4 regions of the Neobacillus sp. BP17 genome follow, and region 1 is predicted to be linked to each of the others. Evidence: riboswitches for the same ligand, from Rfam matches in the RefSeq annotation. Region 1 holds a riboswitch; each other region holds the start of a gene.
The links. Region 1 has a riboswitch for cobalamin ahead of AC4QJR_RS11130 (ABC transporter substrate-binding protein). Riboswitches for the same ligand answer to the same signal wherever they lie in the genome.

Region 1 (3,148 bases):
ATACCGGAGCCCCAATTAAAGCAGTGATAACACCTATGGGTAATTCTGTTGGAGAAATGATCATTCTTGAAATCAAGTCGGCTAAAATTAAAAAACCTGCCCCCGTTATGATAGACAAAGGAAGAAGCTGACGATGATCAGGACCCCATAATAATCTCGACAAATGTGGAATGACCAGACCAACAAAACCAATGGTGCCTGACACCGCAACGGCTGCCCCTGTTAATATCGAGCCTGCAGTCAAGATTAAGAGCTTTCTTTTATGTACATTAACACCAATATGTTGTGCCCGTTCTTCCCCAAATGACATCGCATTTAGCTCCTTGGCATTAAAAAGCAATAAACATGAGCCAATGATGAAAAAGGGTAAAATAATTTTTATGTAATCCCAGCCTCTCATTGAAACACTTCCCAAAAGCCAGCCTATAATCTGCCGGAGTTCATCCCCAGTTAGTGCAATCATAAGCGAAATTATGGCTCCTAAAAAGGAACTGAAAATAATACCTGTTAATATAATGGTTTCCACTCGCATCGATTGTTCGATTTTACTTGCAAACATGAGAACTAGGAAGATTGTAAAAAAAGAGAATAAGATACTTAACAATGGTAATGTAAAGGATCCTATGAAGGGAATGGAAAGCTGAAAAAACAGGGTCAACACCGCCCCCACAGACGCTCCAGAGGATACACCTAATGTATAAGGATCTGCTAACGGATTTCTAAGCAGCCCTTGAAAGGCTGCCCCTGCAATAGCAAGGGAAGCTCCGACAAGACCTGATAAGATCACTCTAGGCAACCGAATATTTAAGACAATACTCGTATACATTGGGTCAAATTTCTCCAAGGAAATGAGCCCGAATAACTTTGCACTAATAATCTTTATGATAGTTAAGATTGGAACCGAAACCGTTCCTATCGAAATACCTATTAATATAGAAAGAATTAGGAAAATTCCAGCTATACAATAGGCTAAATACTTATTATTTAAAAACTTCAGGATAGACAGCCTTCGCAAGATCTTCTACTCCTTCAACAATCCTTGGGCCTGATCGAGTCACACGATCAGAATCCACATCAACTACATGCTGATTCTTTACAGCGTTGACCGTTTCCCAGCCCTTCCTTGTTAATACTTGATCGACAGGATTCTTAACATAGAATCCATAGGTAGTGACGATAACATCAGGATTTCGTTTAATCATGGCTTCTTGGTCAATTTTGATCCAGCCTTCTTGATCGTTAGCAATATTTTCAGCATTTATTACACTTAGCATTTGATCCATAAACGTATTCTTTCCAGATGTATAAATTTCTGGAGCTGGTGAAACCTCAACCAATACCTTTTTCTTTTCTTTTATCTCTCCAGCCTTTGCTTTAATTTCTGCTAATTTATCTTTCATCCCAGTGATGATTTCATCAGCTTTTGCTGTTTCACCAGTGGCTTTCCCAATCAAATCTATAGAATCAAAGACTTGATCAAAGTTTTGCGCGTCATTAACAACTAAAACAGGAATCCCTGCATCTTTTAACTGCTGAAGCCCAGCTTCAGAACTAGAAGCCCAAGAGGCATGTGCTAACACTAAATCTGGCTTTAAGGAAATAATTTTTTCTAAGTTTATTTCTTGGCCGCCAACTTTCTCCTTTTTGGCTGCCGCTTCTGGATAATTGTCGAAATCGGTTACTCCCACTACTTCCTTATCAAGACCTAAGGCAAAAACAATTTCAGTATTACTTGGGATCAGAGAAACAATGCTTTCTGGTTTCTTTTCAATAGTAACTTCCGCTTTGGTTGCATCTGTAATCGTAAGTGGATAGGTAACTTCCGCTGTTTTCTTCTCTACACTAGTATTTGAATCTTCCTTTACCTGGTCTTTCTTTTCAGCACAACCCGCTAACACTCCTACTGTCAATAATACTACTAACAGCAATGAATACAACTTCTTCATTTTTCTCCCTGCTTTCTTTGTAAAGTATCATGTATGTAACAAAAAATAAATTTTTTCTTGTGCTAAACAAAATACGTGGATAACAACAAAAAACATCTCCAAAATGAAATGGAGATGTTGGTTTGATAGATTCAGGTTACTAGCATAAGTAAAGAGAGTCTAGCCTTCAACACCTTCCTATCCTCGTAGGTTATTGGCGCACAAGAATTAGGCAGGTTTCCTGGCTCATGATCATCGCTTCCTATGCCTTCCCATCGTATACGACAGTGACACAATATAGGTTGCTCCCATTTACAGTGGCGGGACCGCGTTGGCTTATACCAACTTCCCTTTTAAGCTTAAAATCATATGAGAAGATTTTAGCACCTAAATTTAAAATAATATTTTTTTGTTATTTTTATTATAGAAAATGAGAAAAGATTTGTATATGATTTTTTACAACAAGTTATTGCTCAATATTTCTGCATAAATTTGCCATTTCAATCGCAGCCGTTGCTGCATCCCAACCTTTATTTCCTGCCTTTGTACCAGCTCGTTCAATGGCTTGTTCGATTGAATCCGTTGTTAACACTCCAAAAATAACAGGAATGCCACTTTTCAAATTGATCGCAGAAACACCCTTTGCTACTTCATTACAAACATAGTCAAAATGTGGAGTTGAACCGCGAATGACCGTTCCAAGTGTAATAACCGCATCGTATTTATTACTATTGGCCATTTTTTGAGCGATTAATGAAATCTCAAATGCCCCCGGAACCCACGCAAGGTCCACATCTGACTCACTAACTCCATGTCTTTTAAGTGCATCCTGTGCACCGCTTAATAATTTACTAGTAATAAATTCATTGAAACGTCCAACAACTATTCCAATTTTTAACCCAGAACCAACTAAATTTCCTTCAAAAATATTTCCCATGTGTATGCCTCCATCAAATGTTTTGTGTAGTTTAGCTTTAGAGCGGTAATCTATGCTTCCCGCTTAACCATTCGTTCATTTTTCATTCTATATTCAACTAGATCTTTAATCGTAATCATTTTAAGGTTCATTCTCTCTGCAATTTTGAAAAGATCAGGAACGCGGGCCATCGTCCCATCCTCATTCATAATTTCACAAATAACCCCTGCAGGCTTCGCACCGCATAATTTGGCAAGATCAACGGCTGCTTCTGTATGCCCATTTCTATTCAGAACTCCACCTTGTT
Region 2 (3,148 bases), 790 kb from region 1:
ATAAGTACGGATGTAAAAGGGTTTTCCATTCTCGTCAATTTCTAATTGAACACCGCCAAAGAAAATTTTCTTCGGATATTTCATACGAATATGCCGCTCAATATTTTTATTAAAATAAGAGGAAGGGGTAAATATCATTTCTGATTTGATGAATTTAGGATTCGCACTAGAATCCGTTGCACTTAAGGTAAAGTAACCAGGTGTACTGTTTCCTTTCCACCATTTAAAAAATCCGGAAAACTCCACAGGTGCAATATATACATAGTCATCGTTCAGCTTTTGAATTTGCAGGTTCCCAAGCTCATAATAGCTTGTGTTCGGAACTTGTCCAAACGCTTTTTTCATTTTATTGCGTGCAAACTGCGGTGGAACACTGGCAGGTGTTTCTTTCTCATCAAAAGTTTGAATTTCAACCTTTTCATCCATCTTGGCAACTTCATACTTTTGATCAGCATTAAAGATAAATGCGATTAAGAAATAAATTCCAAGGCCTAGACTTGCAAGGAAGAGAATTCCTTTAAGTACTCTTTCTGTGCCTTTGGCAAGAACGGCCCCAACAGCGGTTAGGAGAATAGCTAACGGCCATACCGAGGTGAAATTTCTATCATAATTAGTAAAATAATAGAATACAAACACTGCTATCATGAGTATCAAAACAAGTGCAATGAACACGCCGATTTTGAGTGTTTTTCCCTCTTTTTTACTTTCCTTTTCAGGTTTAAAAATTGGTATTAGAACAAGCGCAGCAGCTATCCCAATAATCAATGTAAATAGAATAATGTTCCCCATAAAAATGCCTCTTTTCAATTTGGTCTTTCTTCATATACGGATATTCAATCAAATTAGTTTCATTTTAAAAAAATAATAGACTTGAAATATCATAAAGACTATACTATTATTAATAACATTGATTCACTACATATTGTTTTTATTTTTAAAAAAACAACTATATATTGTGTTAGCCTTAAGAGAAGATGCCCATTGTGGCTTAATAGGGAATCTGGTGTAAATCCAGAGCTGCCCCCGCAACTGTAAATGCTGACGAAATGAACAAACCACTGTATAAGATTGTCTAATCTATTAGGTACTTATATGGGAAGGGTTCAAAGTAGATAGAAGCATGAGTCAGGAGACCTGTCTTTCTTAAGATGTTTCAACTTCTTCGGGGATTGAGAAGATGAACGGTGGCGACAGGAGGCATGGATAGTTAATTATTTCCTTTTGTAATGTTATCGTTTCATCCGCTCAATTCCCGTTGAGCGGATTTTTTTATTATAGGGGGAAATGAAATGAAAATTGAGGAACTGCAATCTGAACATAATTACGTTTTAGAATCTATAGAACAAGTTTCAGAGAAATATCAGATTAATACAATGGAACTTAGAAACAAACTAAGTCAACTTGATGTAACAGAACTAGAAGCAAATCAACAAGCTCTAGTATATGCAGTGAATCAAATCGCAATGGACCAGCCGGATTGGACATTTGTCGCTGCCCGTTTATATCTGAATGAACTATATGGAAAGGCTGCAAAAAGTCGCGGATATGAACGTTCTCTAAAATATGGAGATTTTTATAACTTAATAAAAGAATTAACAGATATAGGGATCTATTCTAATGATCTTTTAAACTTATATAGTAAGGATGAAATCGACCAGCTGGCGAAAGAGATAAATCCAGAACATGATTTATTATTTAATTACATAGGGTTATTTTTACTAGCGGATCGTTATCTTGCTCAAGATTATAATCGAAATGTTTATGAACTTCCCCAGGAACGGTTCATGATTATTGCAATGACCCTCATGAAGGATGAAAAAATGACTGAACGCCTGCATCTTGTGAAGGAGGCATATTGGGCATTAAGTCATTTATATATGACGGTTGCCACACCGACTCTTGCAAATGCGGGGAAAAGCTTTGGGCAGCTTTCTTCCTGCTTTATTGATACAGTAGATGACTCACTTGATGGCATTTATTTAAATAATTGGGATATTGCCCGGTTAAGTAAAGATGGCGGAGGAATTGGAATCTATTATGGTAAAGTTCGCGCCCTAGGTTCCGATATTAAGAGATTTAAAGGAAACTCATCTGGTGTGGTTCCGTGGATAAAATTGGTAAATGATACAGCTGTCAGTGTTGATCAGTTAGGTCAGCGTCAAGGGGCCATTGCTGTGTACCTTGATTTGTTCCATAAAGATATCATGAACGGGTTTCTTGACTTGAAAACAAATAATGGGGATGAACGCCGTAAAGCCCATGATATTTTCACAGGTGTTTCCATACCAGACCTCTTTATGAAAAAGTTGGAAGTGAAAGATGAGCACGGTAGAAGTATAGGACAGTGGCATACATTTTGTCCTCATCAAGTAAAACAAATGATGGGCTGGAAGGATGAACAGGGGAATCCGCTTGGACTAGAGGACTTTTATGATGAAACAGATGTTAAATATTTTACCGAAAAATATGAAGAGGCCGCAGCTAACCCGCTTCTACCTCGCAAAACTTACCGTGCCATGGATATCATGACACGGATCATGGTTGCTCAATTAGAGACAGGCACCCCGTACATGTTTTATCGTGATGAAGTAAACAGACAAAATCCAAATAAGCATGTATTGGGTAAAGGTCGAACTTCCATTTTTTGCAGTAATCTTTGTACAGAAATTGCTCAAAATATGTCCGCAACGACGATTGTGAACGAATATCAGAATGATGAAGGGCATATCGTGATTGTTCGGAAACCAGGAGATTTCGTTGTTTGCAATTTATCTTCTATTAATCTAGCAAAAGCAGTACCGGCGAATGTCTTAGAACGTCTCATTCGTATTCAGGTAAGAATGCTCGATAACGTGATTGATTTAAATACCATAACGGTTGGACAGGCTCAGGTTACGAATAAAAAGTACAGAGCCGTTGGGCTTGGTACATTTGGCTGGCACCACTTATTAGCATTAAAAGGGATGTACTGGGAATCTGGTGAGGCGGTTAATTATGCAGATCGTTTGTATGAGGAAATTGCGTTCCATACTATCAGTTCGTCAATGGAGCTGGCAAAGGAGAAGGGGGCTTATAGCCAGTTTAGTGGTTCTGAATGGCATACCGGAGAGTATTTTGAACGGAAAGGTTACAAATCAAATAGGTGGAA
Region 3 (3,148 bases), 1.9 Mb from region 1:
TCCGATTCAAAAGCTTGTGCGAATACAGGTGGAGAGCGGACTAATAGTGGCAAATTATATTCGTGAAAATCGATAAAGATAAACACGGAAGAACCTTGTTGTATTGTCTGTAAAAGACCTAAAATGATAGAGGGGAGTGTAGTAATGCCGCTACCTATGCTTACACATAAAGATAAAATTGAAACAGAGGATGAATTACGTTCAATTATGGGGGCACCTAGTGAACTAGTTAGAAAAAAGGTGATTTCCTATATAGACAATCATTGTAAGGATTTTATTTCACGTTCACCTTTTCTAGTCATTTCTACTTCTGATGCTTCCGGATATTGTGATGTTTCTCCTCGTGGAGACATGCCTGGGTTTGCACTTGTACTTGATGATAAGCATATCGTTATTCCAGAAAGACCAGGGAATAAAAGAATAGATACAATGCGTAACATTTTATCCAATCCAAGGGCAGGTCTTCTTTTTTTAATACCTGGATTAGGAGAGACGTTAAGAGTGAATGGAAAAGCGTATCTGGTGAAAGATGACATCCTCCTTGAACGAATGGCACATCATGGGAAGAAACCTTTAGTAGGGATCTGCATTGAAGTGGAGGAATGCTTTATTCATTGTGCAAAAGCGATGAAACGTTCAGGCCTTTGGGAACCAGAAACATGGAGTGAAAAGGATTCACTTCCAAATGCAGCCAAAATCCTCTTAGACCATACCAAAATTCCCGATATGTCAGAAAAGGATTTGGAAAAGGTACTTCAAGAAGATTATAGGACCGAGCTCTATTAAAGGAAGATATAGAGTTTTCTTAAATAGCATCATATTGGTTATTTTTCGGAAAATTATGTACTTCAAATTATTAATATGTTATAGTAAGTGAAAATTCCATATCGTGTAAGAATTGGTGCCAAGCTAAGGCTTGGCTTAAAAGGGAAGAACGGTGTAATTCCGTCGCTGTCCCGCAACTGTAAATCGGAGTGAATCACAAATACCACTGTCTGTACGACGGGAAGGTGTGAGGAACGATGATGATAAGCCAGGAGACCTGCCAAATTCCAGTACACACCAAATACCTACGTGGAAATAGGTGGTGACCTTCATTTGTACGACAAGCGAGTTATGAGTATCAATGTTTTTGCATGTCTTTTAAACATAACTTTAACTTGATTGTAGAGCCATTTCCATTTTGCGGAGATGGCTTTTTTGTATTTGGGAATTTTGTAACTATAAAAAGGAGGAAGGAAAATGAATTTAGTCAGTACAGCAATTGGTTACCCATACATTGGTGATAACCGGGAATGGAAACGGTGTGTAGAATCTTATTGGAAGTCTGCGATCTCAGAGGAGCAATTTAGCTTAGAGATGAAAACAATCCGCTTAAATAATTTGAAGCGACAGCATTCATTAGGCTTGGATTTACTAACTGTTGGGGATTTTAGCTTTTATGACCGGATGCTAGACCATGCGGCAATGTTCGGAATGGTTCCAAATCGTTATCAGTGGACAGGCAATGAAGTAAATCTATCAACCTATTACGCAATGGCACGCGGGGGAAAGAATGTAGTAGCATGTGAAATGACAAAGTGGTTTAACACCAACTATCACTACATCGTTCCTGAGTATGAAGGCCAGTCATTAAGATTAACGAAGAATTACATCTTAGATTATTTCTTAGAAGCCAAACAGGAATTAGGTCTAATGACAAAGCCTACTTTAATCGGTCCTTTTACTTTTGTGAAATTAGCGAAAGGATACGATGCCAAATCGAAAGCATTGTTTATTTTAAAACTCCTGCCGCTCTATGCACAAGTATTGCAGCAACTTGTAAATGCAGGTGCTCAGTGGATTCAAGTGGAAGAACCCGCTTTGGTCCTTTCACTTACAGCAGATGATGTAAAACTAGTCCAGGAGATTTACAAACAATTAGCAGAACAAGTACCAGCTGCCCGAATCATGTTACAAACCTATTTTGAAGGACTATCAGTGTATGAAGAGCTATCTCATTTACCGGTTGCGGGGATTGGACTTGATTTCATCCATGGTTCTGAAGAGAATATGGCTTCACTTCGAAAACACGGCTTCCCACAAGACAAAGTATTAGGAATTGGCATCGTAAATGGACGGGATATTTGGCGGGCGAATTTGGCTGAAAAAGCATTTAATATAAAAGCTATTTTATTATTAAGCGGTGTAAAAGAAGCTTGGATTCAGTCTTCATGTAGTTTACAGCATGTACCTGTGACAACGAAGGCAGAAACTCGCTTAGATGCCACTTTAAAAAATGCTCTATCATTTGCTGATGAGAAAATTGTAGAGCTGACACAGTTAACAGCCTATGTGTGTGACGAGGCGTGGGCAGGAAATAAGAGTGTGTCACAAAGTATGAAAGCAACCCAAGCATTAGTGCAGCATGAGGCGAGGAAAAATGCACGGGTGAAGGGGCTTGAATTACAAGTAAAACCCGAACATTTTGCCCGTCCATTGACATTTAATGAACGCCAGCCTCTACAGAAGGTGGCATTAAATTTACCAGATTTTCCAACCACAACGATTGGCAGTTTCCCTCAGTCGGATCAAGTAAAACGTACACGCACAACCTGGCGGAAAAAGGAACTCACCGACGCTGAATACGCAGCGTTCTTGAAGGGTGAAACAGCTCGTTGGATTCAAATTCAAGAAGAGATTGGACTGGATGTTTTCGTCCATGGTGAATTTGAGCGAACGGATATGGTTGGATATTTTGGAGAAAAACTAGAAGGGTTTGCTTTTACAGAAAAGGCATGGGTGGTATCCTATGGTTCACGCTGCGTAAAACCACCAATTATTTTTGGTGATGTCGAGTGGGTCGCTCCAATGACCGTGAAGGAGGTAGAAGCGGCCCAGCAATTAACGTCTAAGTATGTGAAAGGGATGTTAACAGGTCCTGTCACCATCTTAAATTGGTCTTTTGTCCGTGATGATATTTCACGTGAACAAGTAGCCAGCCAACTCGCCTTAGCGCTGAGAGAAGAGATTCAAGCGTTAGAAGATGCAGGCATTGCGATAATTCAAGTAGATGAACCTGCATTGCGTGAAGGATTGCCATTACGTAAAGAAAAATGGTCGGAATATTTGGCGTGGGCGGTTAATGCCTTTAAGTTAGCCACCTCCA
Region 4 (3,148 bases), 250 kb from region 1:
TTGGATTCGCTATAGGAAAGGGCTCCCCTGGAATGGCGGCTCCTCCTTCTGCTCAAGGGTTGTCTACTTCCTCCTCAATGCAGGTAAATATGCTTGGGGAAAAGTCCAACAGTCTAGATGGTTTTGGTAGCCTAACCTGAACGCAACGCATTCAACCATATTACTAAAGGAAGTACATGGAACGTGAACGTGTGCTTCTTTTTGTATTGTAGACCATTTTAAAATTCTAATTTTTTCCAGAAGATGATGAGACATTCTTCTAGAGTCATTTAAGAATTTGTTTCATAATCTTCTCAATCTTCAGGGAAAAGTCAGACTTTTGGCAGGCAGTCAAACAAGATAGAAGGCTTGACACTTTAAAAGCCATAGCCATAAATGACTACATTTTTGCCGTGAATGAAGCGGTGAATAACAAGATGATGCATTATGCTGGCGTCATGACAGAGGAGTCAATATTCTTATTAAAAAAAACCAGACAAGATCGCTCTTCTGAGGTGACCAACATGGATTACAAAATAAGGGAATGAAAAAAGCACTTGATATATTATATTTGTTAGACTAGTATAATTATTATCTCTTAAAATTACATATGAATTTGTTAACAATTAGTTAAGATGCCTTTAGGGCTTAATAGGGAATCTGGTGCAATACCAGAACTGTCCCCGCAACTGTAAGTGTGGACGAAATAGACAAACCACTGAATCGATTATTTTTTTGTCGATACGGGAAGGGTCTAGAGTAGGGAGAAACACAAGTCAGGAGACCTGTCTTAGCTTTTTTAGTTTCGATTACTTCGGGGGTTGAGAAGATGGAACGTTTAGGCAAAAAGGAGTATTTAATATTTTCTTTTTGTGCTGACGTTTTATCCGTTCAACTAATGTTGAACGGATTTTTTTGTGTTTGATTCTAAATCTTTTTGAGGTCTCATAGTTTAGATGTAGATTAAGAAGAAACAAGCTTTAAAAAATTGAATAGATTAGGGATAGGTGCACATGAAAGAAAAATGTGCTTAAAAGGGAAGTACGGTTTAAATCCGTCACGGTACCCGCCACTGTATGGGGAGTTCATTGCAAATGTCACTGAAGGAATTCGGGAAGACGCAAAGGAATGATGAACCTAAGTCAGGAGACCTGCCTATACCTAAAGAGCTTCAATCAACCTACGGGAACATAGGTAGAAGTGCTGAACATACATCGCTATTTTTTTGTGTGTATAAATTCTGCACCCCTATGTCCATAGGGGTGCTTTTTTTACGTAAAAAACGAAAAGGAGAGTGTGACATGACTACTTGGAATTTACAAGGGACGAAACACCATGTTTTCATTTGCAACGGCAGCAGCTGTATGAGAAAGGGTGGGGAGGAAGCAACACAAGCGATTCGGAATGAAATCATCAATTTAAACTTAGATTCACTCATACATACAACAAGAACGAGATGCAATGGGAGATGTAAGGACGCTCCCGTTGCCATCGTCTATCCGTCCGGGACTTGGTATAAAAATGTAACCCCAGAAGTGGGAACTACAATTGTAAAGCGTCATCTGGCGGAAGGTCATTGCCTTCAGGAGCATGCGATCTATCAATATTCCGAAGCAGGATTCATGCAGCCAGAAGGGTCGGAATGCGTCGAAGGAGTACAAAAAGCGGATAAAGAAAAGATGTAACAGCGGATTGTAGCTGGAGTCTAGCTTGGAAATTTGGAAGGTGGCGTAATAGTGTGAAAGGCAAATTATTGGTGATTGGTTTTGGCCCTGGTGATGAAAAACATATTACCGGACGGGCAAAAGAAGCTATTCAAGAAAGTGATATCATCATCGGCTACAAAACCTACGTTGATTTAATCAAGGTATTAATAACTGGAAAGCAAATCATCAGCACAGGTATGACAGAAGAAGTGAGCCGTGCCCAGGAGGCTGTGAAGCAAGCTGAGCTAGGTTACACGGTAGCCGTCATTTCGAGCGGGGATGCCGGTGTATATGGAATGGCAGGACTGGTCTACGAAGTGCTAATTGAAAAAGGCTGGAAAAAAGACTCAGGGGTAGAAGTGGAGGTGGTCCCTGGCATTTCCGCGATCAACTCCTGTGCTGCATTATTAGGCGCGCCGGTCATGCATGATGCCTGTACGATCAGCTTAAGTGACCATTTGACACCTTGGAGCTTGATCGAGAAACGAATCGAAGCGGCCGCTCAAGCTGATTTTGTGATTGCCTTATACAATCCAAAAAGCGGGAGAAGAACACGGCAGATCATGGAAGCACAAAAAATCTTACTAAAATATCGCTCCCCAGACACCCCTGTAGGATTGGTAAAGAGTGCTTTCCGTGATAGTCAAAAAATCGTCTTAACCAATTTACAAGAGATGCTAGAACATGAAATTGGCATGTTAACCACCGTTTTAATTGGTAACTCTTCCACATTTTTTTACGATGGCTTGATTATCACACCGCGCGGTTATCAACGGAAGTATACATTAAATCAGGCAATACAGCCGTTGAAACCACATCAGCGTCTGCAGAAGGAAGCTGAACCATGGGCACTGGAGCAAGCGGAAGATGTAACATTGGTGAACAAAAAACTAGTCACCCCTACCTCAGTGAAAGAGTCGCCAAGAGAGCTGGCTGAGGAAGCCTTGGAAAGGATCCTTGGTGAGGACGATGGACCATCCCAAGGTTTAATGGTGAAGCAAGACTTTCAATCTATTTTTGAGGTAGCGGTCAGCCCAGGTGTCGCCAATAAAAAATTTACAGCGAGTCAGATGGTCATTCTTTCCGAAATCGTTGGAGAAGAAGGGGTCATGGAATACACACAAGACCATTATATGAAGCTGCAAATTTTAACCTCTAAGCCTGATGAGATTATTGAAAAACTTACGGCGGCCAACTTTTTGATTGCTCCTGTTGGCGACGTATTAACTGTAAAAGCCTGTGATTTTTGTGATGGAGAAAAGAAGGATTCCATCCCTTATGCCGATGAGCTGCAGGAAAGGCTTGGCGGCATGGAACTCCCCAAAGAATTGAAACTGGGTGTGAATGGCTGCGGCATGGCCTGTTATGGAGCGGTAAAAGAGGATATTGGCATTGTCTACCGCAAGGGAGCGTTTGATTTATTTTTAGGAGCCAAGACAGCCGGAAGAACCGCACATCCTGGC

Region 2: it holds a riboswitch for cobalamin, as region 1 does, so the genes downstream of both, AC4QJR_RS15070 (ribonucleoside-diphosphate reductase subunit alpha) here and AC4QJR_RS11130 (ABC transporter substrate-binding protein) in region 1, are expected to answer to the same signal.
Region 3: it holds a riboswitch for cobalamin, as region 1 does, so the genes downstream of both, metE (5-methyltetrahydropteroyltriglutamate--homocysteine S-methyltransferase) here and AC4QJR_RS11130 (ABC transporter substrate-binding protein) in region 1, are expected to answer to the same signal.
Region 4: it holds a riboswitch for cobalamin, as region 1 does, so the genes downstream of both, AC4QJR_RS12460 ((2Fe-2S) ferredoxin domain-containing protein) here and AC4QJR_RS11130 (ABC transporter substrate-binding protein) in region 1, are expected to answer to the same signal.

What each region holds. Positions count from the first base shown of each region.
Region 1 covers NZ_CM184198.1:2,319,655-2,322,802, reverse strand. Annotated here, with positions in the region: gene AC4QJR_RS11135 (FecCD family ABC transporter permease) at 1-1,015, opposite strand, end outside; gene AC4QJR_RS11130 (ABC transporter substrate-binding protein) at 981-1,946, opposite strand; cobalamin riboswitch at 2,140-2,331, opposite strand; gene ribH (6,7-dimethyl-8-ribityllumazine synthase) at 2,392-2,862, opposite strand; partial or broken gene ribB (3,4-dihydroxy-2-butanone-4-phosphate synthase) at 2,919-3,148, opposite strand, start outside.
Region 2 covers NZ_CM184198.1:3,104,928-3,108,075, reverse strand. Annotated here, with positions in the region: gene AC4QJR_RS15075 (hypothetical protein) at 1-789, opposite strand, end outside; cobalamin riboswitch at 956-1,155, shown strand; gene AC4QJR_RS15070 (ribonucleoside-diphosphate reductase subunit alpha) at 1,290-3,148, shown strand, end outside.
Region 3 covers NZ_CM184198.1:422,475-425,622, forward strand. Annotated here, with positions in the region: gene AC4QJR_RS02100 (M14 family zinc carboxypeptidase) at 1-76, shown strand, start outside; gene AC4QJR_RS02105 (pyridoxamine 5'-phosphate oxidase family protein) at 145-786, shown strand; cobalamin riboswitch at 883-1,064, shown strand; gene metE (5-methyltetrahydropteroyltriglutamate--homocysteine S-methyltransferase) at 1,243-3,148, shown strand, end outside.
Region 4 covers NZ_CM184198.1:2,568,606-2,571,753, forward strand. Annotated here, with positions in the region: gene AC4QJR_RS12450 (hydroxysqualene dehydroxylase) at 1-130, shown strand, start outside; partial or broken gene AC4QJR_RS12455 (transcriptional regulator) at 297-455, shown strand; cobalamin riboswitch at 596-786, shown strand; cobalamin riboswitch at 968-1,152, shown strand; gene AC4QJR_RS12460 ((2Fe-2S) ferredoxin domain-containing protein) at 1,281-1,664, shown strand; gene cobJ (precorrin-3B C(17)-methyltransferase) at 1,718-3,148, shown strand, end outside.